Regions from separate parts of the Streptomyces sp. NPDC111507 genome, predicted to be linked through region 1. Evidence: predicted binding sites of a transcription regulator. Region 1 holds the regulator's gene; each other region holds the start of a gene.
The links. The regulator HrcA, encoded in region 1, represses chaperone genes, less so after heat shock. The targets are predictions, from matches to a motif close to TTNGCACTCNGNNNNNCNGAGTGCNAA.

Region 1 (3,272 bases):
AGATGCCAGGTGCCCCACACATAGTGCCGGGGACGCACCAGGGTGTCCGCCGCGTCCTCCGCCGCCCGCGCGTCCAGCCCGCCCCGTACCGCGTCCGCGTACAGCTCCTCGCGCCCGTGCTCGTACACCTCGGCCGAGCCGCCCGCGGCGAGGACCTCCGCGCCCGCGAACGCCGCCGCGCCCAGGACATGGTCGAAGTGGGGGTGGGTGAGCGCGAGGAAGGTCACACGGCGGCCGGCGAGCGCCTGCGCCTCCCCGCGCAACCGTGCGCCCTCCGCGAGGCTCGACCCCGGGTCGATGATCAGCGCCCCGCCCTCGCCCACGACCAGTCCGACCGTGCAGTCCCAGACCGGAAGCCGCCGCCGCCCCACCCGGGGTGTCAGCTGCTCCCACCCCGCCTCTTCCCAAGTCACCTTCATACGCCGACGCTAGCGGTGAGGGCGGGGACGGTACGACATCGCGGGCAGGGACGGTGTGACATCACGGGACACGTCGGTGTACGTCGGTGCACCTTGCACGAGATCGCGGGGCCGCCCTTGCCGGGGCCGTACCCACCGGCCGTACACTGGGCCGGGGAATGCTGGCACTCGCACGCGCTGAGTGCCAGGCGAGGCGTCGAGGGGCCGAGAACTGGAGGTGTGCGCGATGCTCAGTGAACGCAGGCTCGAAGTGCTGCGCGCCATCGTCCAGGACTATGTCGGCACCGACGAGCCGGTCGCGGTCGGTTCCAAGGCGCTGACCGAGCGGCACCGGCTGGGAGTGTCCCCGGCCACCGTCCGCAACGACATGGCGGCCCTGGAGGACGAGGGGTACATCGCCCAGCCGCACACCAGCGCCGGGCGGATCCCCACCGACAAGGGCTACCGGCTCTTCGTCGACAAGCTCGCCGGCGTCAAGCCGATGACCGCGCCCGAGCGGCGGGCCATTCAGAACTTCCTGGACGGCGCGGTCGACCTGGACGACGTCGTCGGGCGGACGGTGCGGCTGCTCGCGCAGCTGACCCGGCAGGTCGCCGTCGTGCAGTACCCGTCGCTGACGAGATCGACCGTGCGGCACGTGGAGCTGCTGTCCCTCGCCCCTGCCCGTGTGATGCTCGTGCTGATCACGGACACCGGGCGGGTCGAGCAGCGCATGATCGACTGTCCGGCCCCGTTCGGAGAAACGTCTCTGGCGGATCTGCGGGCCCGGCTCAACAGCAGGGTCGCGGGCCGTCGCTTCGCGGACGTCCCGCAGCTCGTGCAGGACCTCCCGGACGCGTTCGAGGCGGAGGACCGAGGTACGGTCGCGACGGTGCTCTCCACTCTTCTGGAGACGCTCGTCGAGGAGACCGAGGAGCGGCTGATGATCGGCGGGACCGCCAATCTGACACGCTTCGGACATGACTTCCCTCTCACCATCCGGCCGGTGCTCGAAGCACTGGAGGAGCAGGTCGTGCTTCTCAAGTTGCTTGGTGAGGCCGGGGATTCGAGCATGACCGTGCGAATCGGTCACGAGAACGCGTATGAGGGACTCAACTCCACGTCCGTGGTCTCGGTCGGCTACGGTTCGGGCGACGAGGCAGTAGCCAAACTCGGCGTGGTCGGACCCACGCGCATGGATTACCCGGGAACGATGGGAGCGGTACGAGCGGTGGCACGGTACGTCGGACAGATCCTGGCGGAGTCTTAAGTGGCCACGGACTACTACGCCGTACTCGGCGTGCGCCGCGACGCGTCCCAGGACGAGATCAAGAAGGCCTTCCGGCGGCTCGCACGCGAGCTGCACCCGGACGTCAATCCCGATCCGAAGACGCAGGAGCGGTTCAAGGAGATCAACGCCGCGTACGAGGTGTTGTCGGACCCGCAGAAGAAGCAGGTCTACGACCTCGGCGGCGACCCGCTGTCCCAGTCGGGCGGCGGCGGTGCGGGCGGCTTCGGCGCCGGCGGGTTCGGGAACTTCTCGGACATCATGGACGCCTTCTTCGGTACGGCGTCGCAGCGCGGTCCGCGCTCGCGTACGCGGCGTGGCCAGGACGCCATGATCCGGCTCGAGATCGAGCTGGACGAGGCGGCCTTCGGCACGACGAAGGACATCCAGGTCGACACGGCCGTCGTCTGCGCCACCTGCAACGGTGAGGGCGCGGCGCCGGGTACCTCGGCCCAGACCTGTGACATGTGTCGCGGGCGGGGTGAGGTGTCCCAGGTCACGCGGTCCTTCCTCGGGCAGGTCATGACCTCCCGGCCGTGTCCGCAGTGCCAGGGCTTCGGGACCGTCGTCCCGACTCCCTGCCCCGAGTGCGCCGGTGACGGGCGGGTCCGGTCGCGTCGCACGCTGACCGTCAAGATCCCCGCCGGTGTCGACAACGGCACGCGGATCCAGCTCGCGGGCGAGGGCGAGGTCGGGCCCGGTGGCGGTCCCGCCGGTGACCTCTACGTCGAGATCCACGAGCTGCCGCACTCCACGTTCCAGCGGCGCGGGGACGATCTGCACTGCACGGTGACCATTCCGATGACCGCGGCCTCGCTCGGCACCAAGGTGCCGCTGGAGACCCTCGACGGTCTCGAGGAGGTCGACATCCGTCCGGGCACGCAGTCCGGGCAGTCGATTCCGCTGCACGGGCGGGGTGTCACGCATCTGCGGGGCGGTGGCCGCGGTGACCTCATCGTGCACGTCGAGGTGACCACGCCCACGAAGCTCGATCCCGAGCAGGAGCGGTTGCTGCGGGAGCTGGCGCAGCTGCGGGGGGAGGAGCGGCCCACGGGGCAGTTCCAGCCCGGGCAGCAGGGGCTGTTCTCGCGCCTGAAGGACGCGTTCAACGGTCGCTGACGGGTGTTCCTGGGGGCTCCGCCCCCAGGCGCTCGAGCGTCCTTCCCGGTGGCCTATGCCAGGCGGAAGGCCCGATTCGGACTTGTTCGGAGGACGTGACAACATGCCGTCATGTCCACCGCACTGACCGATCTCTTCCCTCACCCGATCGTGCAGGCCCCCATGGCGGGCGGCGTCTCCGTCCCGCATCTCGCGGCCGCCGTGTCCGAGGCCGGCGGGCTCGGGTTCCTTGCCGCCGGGTACAAGACCGCCGACGGCATGTACCAGGAGATCAAGCAGTTGCGTGGGCTCACGGGCTGCCCCTTCGGGGTCAATCTGTTCATGCCGCAGCCCGAGTACGCCGACCCCGCCGCGGTCGAGGTCTACGCCCACCAGCTCGCGGGCGAGTCCTCCTGGTACGAGACCGAACTCGGTGATCCGGACAGCGGCCGCGACGACGGCTACGACGCCAAGCTCGCCGTCCTCCT
Region 2 (3,272 bases), on a different contig from region 1:
CTGGTCGCGCCCACGCGGCGGAGCCGCATATTCAGTCACGCCCCGCGCCCCTAAAAGCCCTTACCTGACCGGAGGTCACAAGAATGAGCGTTTCCGTCCGCATCCCCACCATCCTGCGCACCTACACCGGTGGTCAGGCCGAGGTGACGGCCGAGGGTGGGACCCTCGGTGAGGTCATCGCGGATCTGGAGAAGAACCACACGGGTATCGCCGCGCGCGTCCTGGACGACCAGGGCAAGCTGCGCCGGTTCGTCAACGTCTATGTGAACGACGACGACGTCCGCTTCGAGCAGGGTCTGGAGACGGCGACACCGGACGGCGCGGGCGTCTCGATCATTCCCGCCGTCGCCGGCGGCTGACCGCCTCGCGAGTCGTTACCCAGGGTGAGATAGTTACCCTTGGTAATGCCAATTACCGAGAGTTCATCGAATTGCCCCCTCCGCGAGAGAAGCGGAGGGGGCAATTCTGCATGGTTGAGCGCGGTACAGTTGGGGAACGCGCTGCACTTTGCATGCCGGGCGCATATGAGTTCGCGCCCGAAGTCCGGCAAGAAATAGCCAAAGTGTCCCGCGCTTATGAGCCTTATACGGCTTTTATGGGGCCCGACTTGCCCTGAATCTTCGCATATTCTCCCCATATTCCCGATCGGTCGTGCCCGGAATTCTCGTCCGATTGACCTGTTGCAGACGGCAGTTGGACAGATACATTCAGCCGCGGTCGACGCGTTCCGGCGCACACCCCCAACCGTTGGGGGGTGAGGTCTGACCCGGGTCCGCGAAGTGCGGTCCTGTGCAAGGGCCAGTAATAGGGGAGTTAGGCATGGCTCAGGGCACCGTCAAGTGGTTCAACGCGGAGAAGGGGTACGGCTTCATCGCGGTCGACGGTGGTGCGGATGTATTCGTCCACTACAGCGCGATTCAGATGGACGGCTACCGCACCCTGGAAGAGGGTCAGCGGGTCGATTTCGAGATCTCGCAGGGCCAGAAAGGGCCGCAGGCGGACATGGTCCGACTCGCGACCAGCTGAAGCACGCGCCGACTGACTGTTCGACGTGACGAAGGGCTCGTATCCCCTGGGGTACGAGCCCTTCGGCCTGTCCGCACGCGGCCGTGGGCCCGCTCGACACGGCCGTGGGCCCGCTCGCGCACCGGCGCGACGCGCGGGTTGCGCGCCCCTTCTCACCTGCGGATCAAGGGAAGGCGCTTGCACTCGGCAGGGGCGAGTGCTAATCATTGGCGTTAGCACTCTGAAGGTGAGAGTGATAACGAAGGACCGGGTCGGTGAGGCCCGCAGGCCAGGTGGTGCAAGGAACCACGGGGCAGGCAGGCCGTCCGTCGCGGGCGCCAGCGCGGTCCGGAGCAATCCACCCCAGTCCGGGAGGACCACTTCACATGGCCAAGATCATCGCGTTCGACGAGGAGGCACGGCGCGGTCTCGAGCGCGGGATGAACCAGCTCGCCGACGCCGTCAAGGTCACCCTTGGCCCCAAGGGCCGCAACGTCGTCCTCGAGAAGAAGTGGGGCGCCCCCACGATCACCAACGATGGTGTTTCCATCGCCAAGGAGATCGAGCTCGAGGACCCGTACGAGAAGATCGGCGCCGAGCTGGTCAAGGAAGTCGCCAAGAAGACGGACGACGTCGCCGGTGACGGTACGACCACGGCGACCGTTCTCGCCCAGGCGCTCGTCCGCGAGGGCCTGCGCAACGTAGCCGCCGGCGCCAACCCGATGGCTCTCAAGCGCGGTATCGAGAAGGCCGTCGAGGCCGTCTCCGGTGCCCTCCTCGAGCAGGCCAAGGATGTCGAGACCAAGGAGCAGATCGCTTCCACGGCCTCCATCTCCGCCGCCGACACCCAGATCGGCGAGCTCATCGCCGAGGCGATGGACAAGGTCGGCAAGGAAGGCGTCATCACCGTCGAGGAGTCCCAGACCTTCGGTCTGGAGCTTGAGCTCACCGAGGGTATGCGCTTCGACAAGGGCTACATCTCGGCGTACTTCGCCACCGACATGGAGCGTATGGAGGCCGTCCTCGACGACCCGTACATCCTGATCGCCAACTCGAAGATCAGCAACGTCAAGGACCTGCTGCCGCTCCTCGAGAAGGTCATGCAGTCCGGCAAGCCGCTGCTGATCATCGCCGAGGACGTCGAGGGCGAGGCCCTGTCGACCCTGGTCGTCAACAAGATCCGTGGCACCTTCAAGTCCGTCGCCGTCAAGGCTCCGGGCTTCGGTGACCGCCGCAAGGCCATGCTCGGCGACATCGCCATCCTCACGGGCGGCGAGGTCATCTCCGAGGAGGTCGGCCTCAAGCTGGAGAACGCGGGTCTGGACCTGCTGGGCCGTGCCCGCAAGGTCGTCATCACCAAGGACGAGACCACGATCGTGGACGGCTCCGGCTCCGCCGACCAGGTCCAGGGCCGGGTCAACCAGATCCGTGCCGAGATCGAGAACTCCGACTCGGACTACGACCGCGAGAAGCTCCAGGAGCGTCTGGCGAAGCTGGCCGGCGGCGTGGCCGTCATCAAGGCCGGTGCCGCCACCGAGGTCGAGCTCAAGGAGCGCAAGCACCGCATCGAGGACGCCGTTCGCAACGCGAAGGCGGCCGTCGAGGAGGGCATCGTCGCCGGTGGTGGCGTGGCCCTCATCCAGGCTTCCTCGGTCTTCGAGAAGCTCGAGCTCTCGGGTGACGAGGCGACCGGCGCCAACGCCGTGCGGCTCGCCCTGGAGGCCCCGCTCAAGCAGATCGCCGTCAACGGTGGTCTCGAGGGTGGCGTCATCGTCGAGAAGGTGCGCAACCTGCCCGTCGGCCACGGCCTGAACGCCGCGACCGGTGAGTACGTCGACATGATCGCCGAAGGCATCATCGACCCGGCGAAGGTGACGCGCTCTGCCCTGCAGAACGCCGCCTCCATCGCCGCGCTGTTCCTGACCACCGAGGCCGTCATCGCCGACAAGCCGGAGAAGGCCGCCGCGGCCGCTCCGGGCGGCATGCCGGGCGGTGACATGGACTTCTGATCCTTCCGAGGATCGGTTTTCCTGCCGAGGGCGGTACTTCCTGGAAACAGGGGGTACCGCCCTCGGGCGTGTCCGGGGTCACAGGGCGAGGTGCCGGGCGGCCGGAATGACATGACCGGCCGGGGAGTTGTCGTTGACGCATGATCAATGCATACGCACATACCAACCGGTACCCGAGGAGCCCCCACACGTGTCTACGACTGCCCCCGCCTCCCGCGCGGCCGAGATCCTGTCCCGCCCTGTCTCGCTGAACGGCCT
Region 3 (3,272 bases), on a different contig from region 1:
CGGCGTTCTCGGCGATCCAGCGCAGCGGCTCCACGGCGGCGCGGCGGACGACCGCGACACCCGTGGCCTCGTCGCCGGTCTTGTCGAGGTTGCCCTCGAGGATCTTCACGGCGTGGACGAGCGCGGAGCCACCACCGGAGACGATGCCCTCCTCGACCGCGGCGCGGGTCGCGGAGATGGCGTCCTCCAGACGGTGCTTCTTCTCCTTGAGCTCGACCTCGGTGGCGGCGCCGACCTTGATCACGCACACGCCGCCGGCCAGCTTCGCGAGGCGCTCCTGGAGCTTCTCGCGGTCCCAGTCGGAGTCGGTGTTCTCGATCTCGGCCTTGATCTGGTTGACCCGGCCGACGACCTCCTCGGAGTTGCCGCCACCGTCGACGATGGTGGTGTCGTCCTTGGTGACGGTCACGCGGCGGGCGGTGCCCAGCACGTCCAGACCGACCTGGTCGAGCTTGAGGCCGACCTCCTCGGCGATGACCTGACCACCGGTGAGGGTGGCGATGTCGCCGAGCATGGCCTTGCGGCGGTCACCGAAGCCGGGGGCCTTCACGGCGACGGCGTTGAACGTGCCGCGGATCTTGTTCACGACCAGGGTCGACAGGGCCTCGCCCTCGACGTCCTCGGCGATGATCAGCAGCGGCCGGGAGGCGTTGGACTGGATGACCTTCTCCAGCAGCGGCAGCAGGTCCTGGATGGAGCTGATCTTGCCCTGGTGGATGAGGATGTACGGGTCGTCGAGGACGGCCTCCATACGCTCCTGGTCGGACACCATGTACGGCGACAGGTAGCCCTTGTCGAAGGCCATGCCCTCGGTGAAGTCGAGCTCCAGGCCGAAGGTGTTGGACTCCTCGACGGTGATGACACCGTCCTTGCCGACCTTGTCCATCGCCTCGGCGATGAGCTCGCCGACCTGCGGGTCCTGGGCGGACAGCGCGGCGACGGCGGCGATGTCGGACTTCTCGTCGATCGGGCGCGCGGTGGCGAGGAGCTCGTCCGAGACCGCCTTGACGGCCGCGTCGATGCCCTTCTTCAGCAGCGCCGGGGAGGCACCCGCGGCGACGTTCTTCAGGCCCTCGCGGACGAGCGCCTGGGCCAGCACGGTGGCGGTGGTCGTACCGTCACCCGCGATGTCGTTGGTCTTGGTCGCCACCTCCTTCACCAGCTGGGCGCCGAGGTTCTCGTACGGGTCGTCGAGCTCGACCTCGCGGGCGATGGTGACACCGTCGTTGGTGATGGTGGGTGCGCCGAACTTCTTGTCGATGACGACGTTGCGGCCCTTGGGGCCGATCGTCACCTTGACCGTGTCGGCAAGCTTGTTGACGCCGCGCTCGAGGGCGCGACGGGCGTCCTCGTCGAACTTCAGGATCTTCGCCATGGGAGCGATTCAGCCCTCTCGGAAAACTGGGGTGAACGAACCGCGCCCCCGACGCCCGGCTGGTGATGGTCGCGGGGGCCAGGGGCGCAGTTCACTGCAAAACTGGGTGAAACGGTGAAGCTCGGTGAACTACTTCTCGATGATCGCGAGCACGTCGCGAGCCGAGAGGACGAGGTACTCCTCGCCGTTGTACTTCACCTCGGTGCCGCCGTACTTGCTGTACAGCACGATGTCGCCGGTGCTGACGTCGAGCGGCAGGCGCTCGCCGTTCTCGAAGCGGCCCGGGCCCACAGCGAGGACGACGCCCTCCTGGGGCTTCTCCTTCGCGGTGTCCGGGATGACCAGGCCGGAAGCCGTGGTCTGCTCGGCGTCCAGCGGCTGGACCACAACACGGTCCTCGAGCGGCTTGATGGCAACCTTGGAGCTGGTGGTCGTCACGATCCGACCTCCCCCTTCGGAGATCTCACGGGGTTAACTGTCTGAGGTGGCGACCAGGTGGATCCGTCGTCGCGGGTGCCGGACCTGCCCGTCGCTATTGGCACTCTCCAGGGGGGAGTGCCAGGGCCGAGACTATGACCGCGATTAGCACTCGGTCAAGCGGAGTGCCAAAGCCTCCGGCGTGGCGTGGGGTTTTGGGCACCCGGCGTGCGTGTCGGCGCACCCCTGGGGGCTGCGCCCCCAGACCCCCCTTTATCGGCCTGGCCGGCCTCGTCCTCAAACGCCGGACGGGCTGATTGATGCCCCCCCCGAGCCGAATGGTCAGAGGTAGTTCTCAAGACGCGCCGGTGTGAGGCCCTCCGCCTGGATGCGTCGCAGGAGTCTGACCGTCGCCTCCGTGAGGTTGGGCTCCTCGAAACCGGAGAGGATGTCACCCCGTCGCAGGCGGCGGGCGTCGGGCTCCCGGCCGAGGACGACGGCCGCGACCCCGCAGTCGGCGGCGACGCGCAGCGTGGTGGTGTCGTAGGTGCCGTAGGGCGGACGGAAGAGCCGGGGGCGGACGCCGAAGCGAGCCTTGAGCTTCTCCTGCTGGCCGCAGATCTCGGCCCGTTGACCCGCGTACGGCAGTCCGCGCAGCGAGGCGTGATGGAGGGTGTGGTTCTGCACGCTCGCGCCGACCGTCCGCAGTTGGGCGAAGTGCCCGTACCCCGGCCCGACGACACTGTCCGTGAGAAACATGCTGACCGGAAGCCGCAGGTCACGGACCATGTCGACGAACCGCGGATCACGCTCGGCACCGTCGTCGTACGTCAGGAAGACCACCTTGTCGCGGGTGGGTACGCGGTCCACGACGGGGGCCAGCCCCGGCGCCGCGCCGCGGAGGGCGGGCCGGGCGGGCCGCCGCGGCGCGGCGGCGAGCGGGGTGGGCAGCCCCCAGTGCCGGTACGTCGACGGGGTCGGCCCGTTCGGCCGGGACCTGCGCACCTCCTGTGCGGCCTTCTTGCCCAGCCGTTCGATCGGGTCGACGGACTGGGCACAGCCGGTGCAGCCGGTCAGGAGCGCCGCGGTGAGCGCCCCCGCGACCAGCGCCCGCGTTCTCACAGGTAGTCCTCCAGCCGTGCCACCGCGTACCCCTTGTCGGTGACCAGCTTCAGGAAGCGGCGGATCATGTCGGGCATGGTGCCGTCCCAGTCCTCCCTGCCGCGGAAGTGGGTGAGGACGATGTCGCCGGGGTGCAGGTCGCGGTCCCAGTCGCGGTACTCCCAGTGGTCGACGAAGACCTCCTCGTCCCAGATGGGCGCGTACTTGATGCCGCAGGACTTGGCGGCACGCAGGGTGTCCCGGTTGTAGTTGCCGTAGGGCGGCCTGAAGACCTTCGGACGCTTGCCGAACTGCTTCTCCATGATGTCCTGCATGCCGCAGATCTCGTGGCGCTGCTCCTCGTACGACAGCCCCGGCA

Region 2: the regulator HrcA is predicted to act here: its motif matches at 1,239-1,265, upstream of groL (chaperonin GroEL).
Region 3: the regulator HrcA is predicted to act here: its motif matches at 1,958-1,984, upstream of groES (co-chaperone GroES).

Annotation. Positions count from the first base shown of each region.
Region 1 is NZ_JBVKBU010000001.1:1,037,265-1,040,536, reverse strand. It holds gene ACZ7M2_RS04680 (MBL fold metallo-hydrolase) at 1-419, opposite strand, end outside; gene hrcA (heat-inducible transcriptional repressor HrcA) at 646-1,668, shown strand; gene dnaJ (molecular chaperone DnaJ) at 1,669-2,805, shown strand; gene ACZ7M2_RS04665 (nitronate monooxygenase) at 2,917-3,272, shown strand, end outside.
Region 2 is NZ_JBVKBU010000004.1:566,756-570,027, reverse strand. It holds gene ACZ7M2_RS20270 (MoaD/ThiS family protein) at 84-359, shown strand; gene ACZ7M2_RS20265 (cold-shock protein) at 820-1,026, shown strand; gene groL (chaperonin GroEL) at 1,392-3,014, shown strand; gene ACZ7M2_RS20255 (NADH:flavin oxidoreductase) at 3,205-3,272, shown strand, end outside.
Region 3 is NZ_JBVKBU010000002.1:821,932-825,203, forward strand. It holds gene groL (chaperonin GroEL) at 1-1,375, opposite strand, end outside; gene groES (co-chaperone GroES) at 1,505-1,813, opposite strand; gene ACZ7M2_RS11175 (polysaccharide deacetylase family protein) at 2,135-2,914, opposite strand; gene ACZ7M2_RS11180 (polysaccharide deacetylase family protein) at 2,911-3,272, opposite strand, start outside.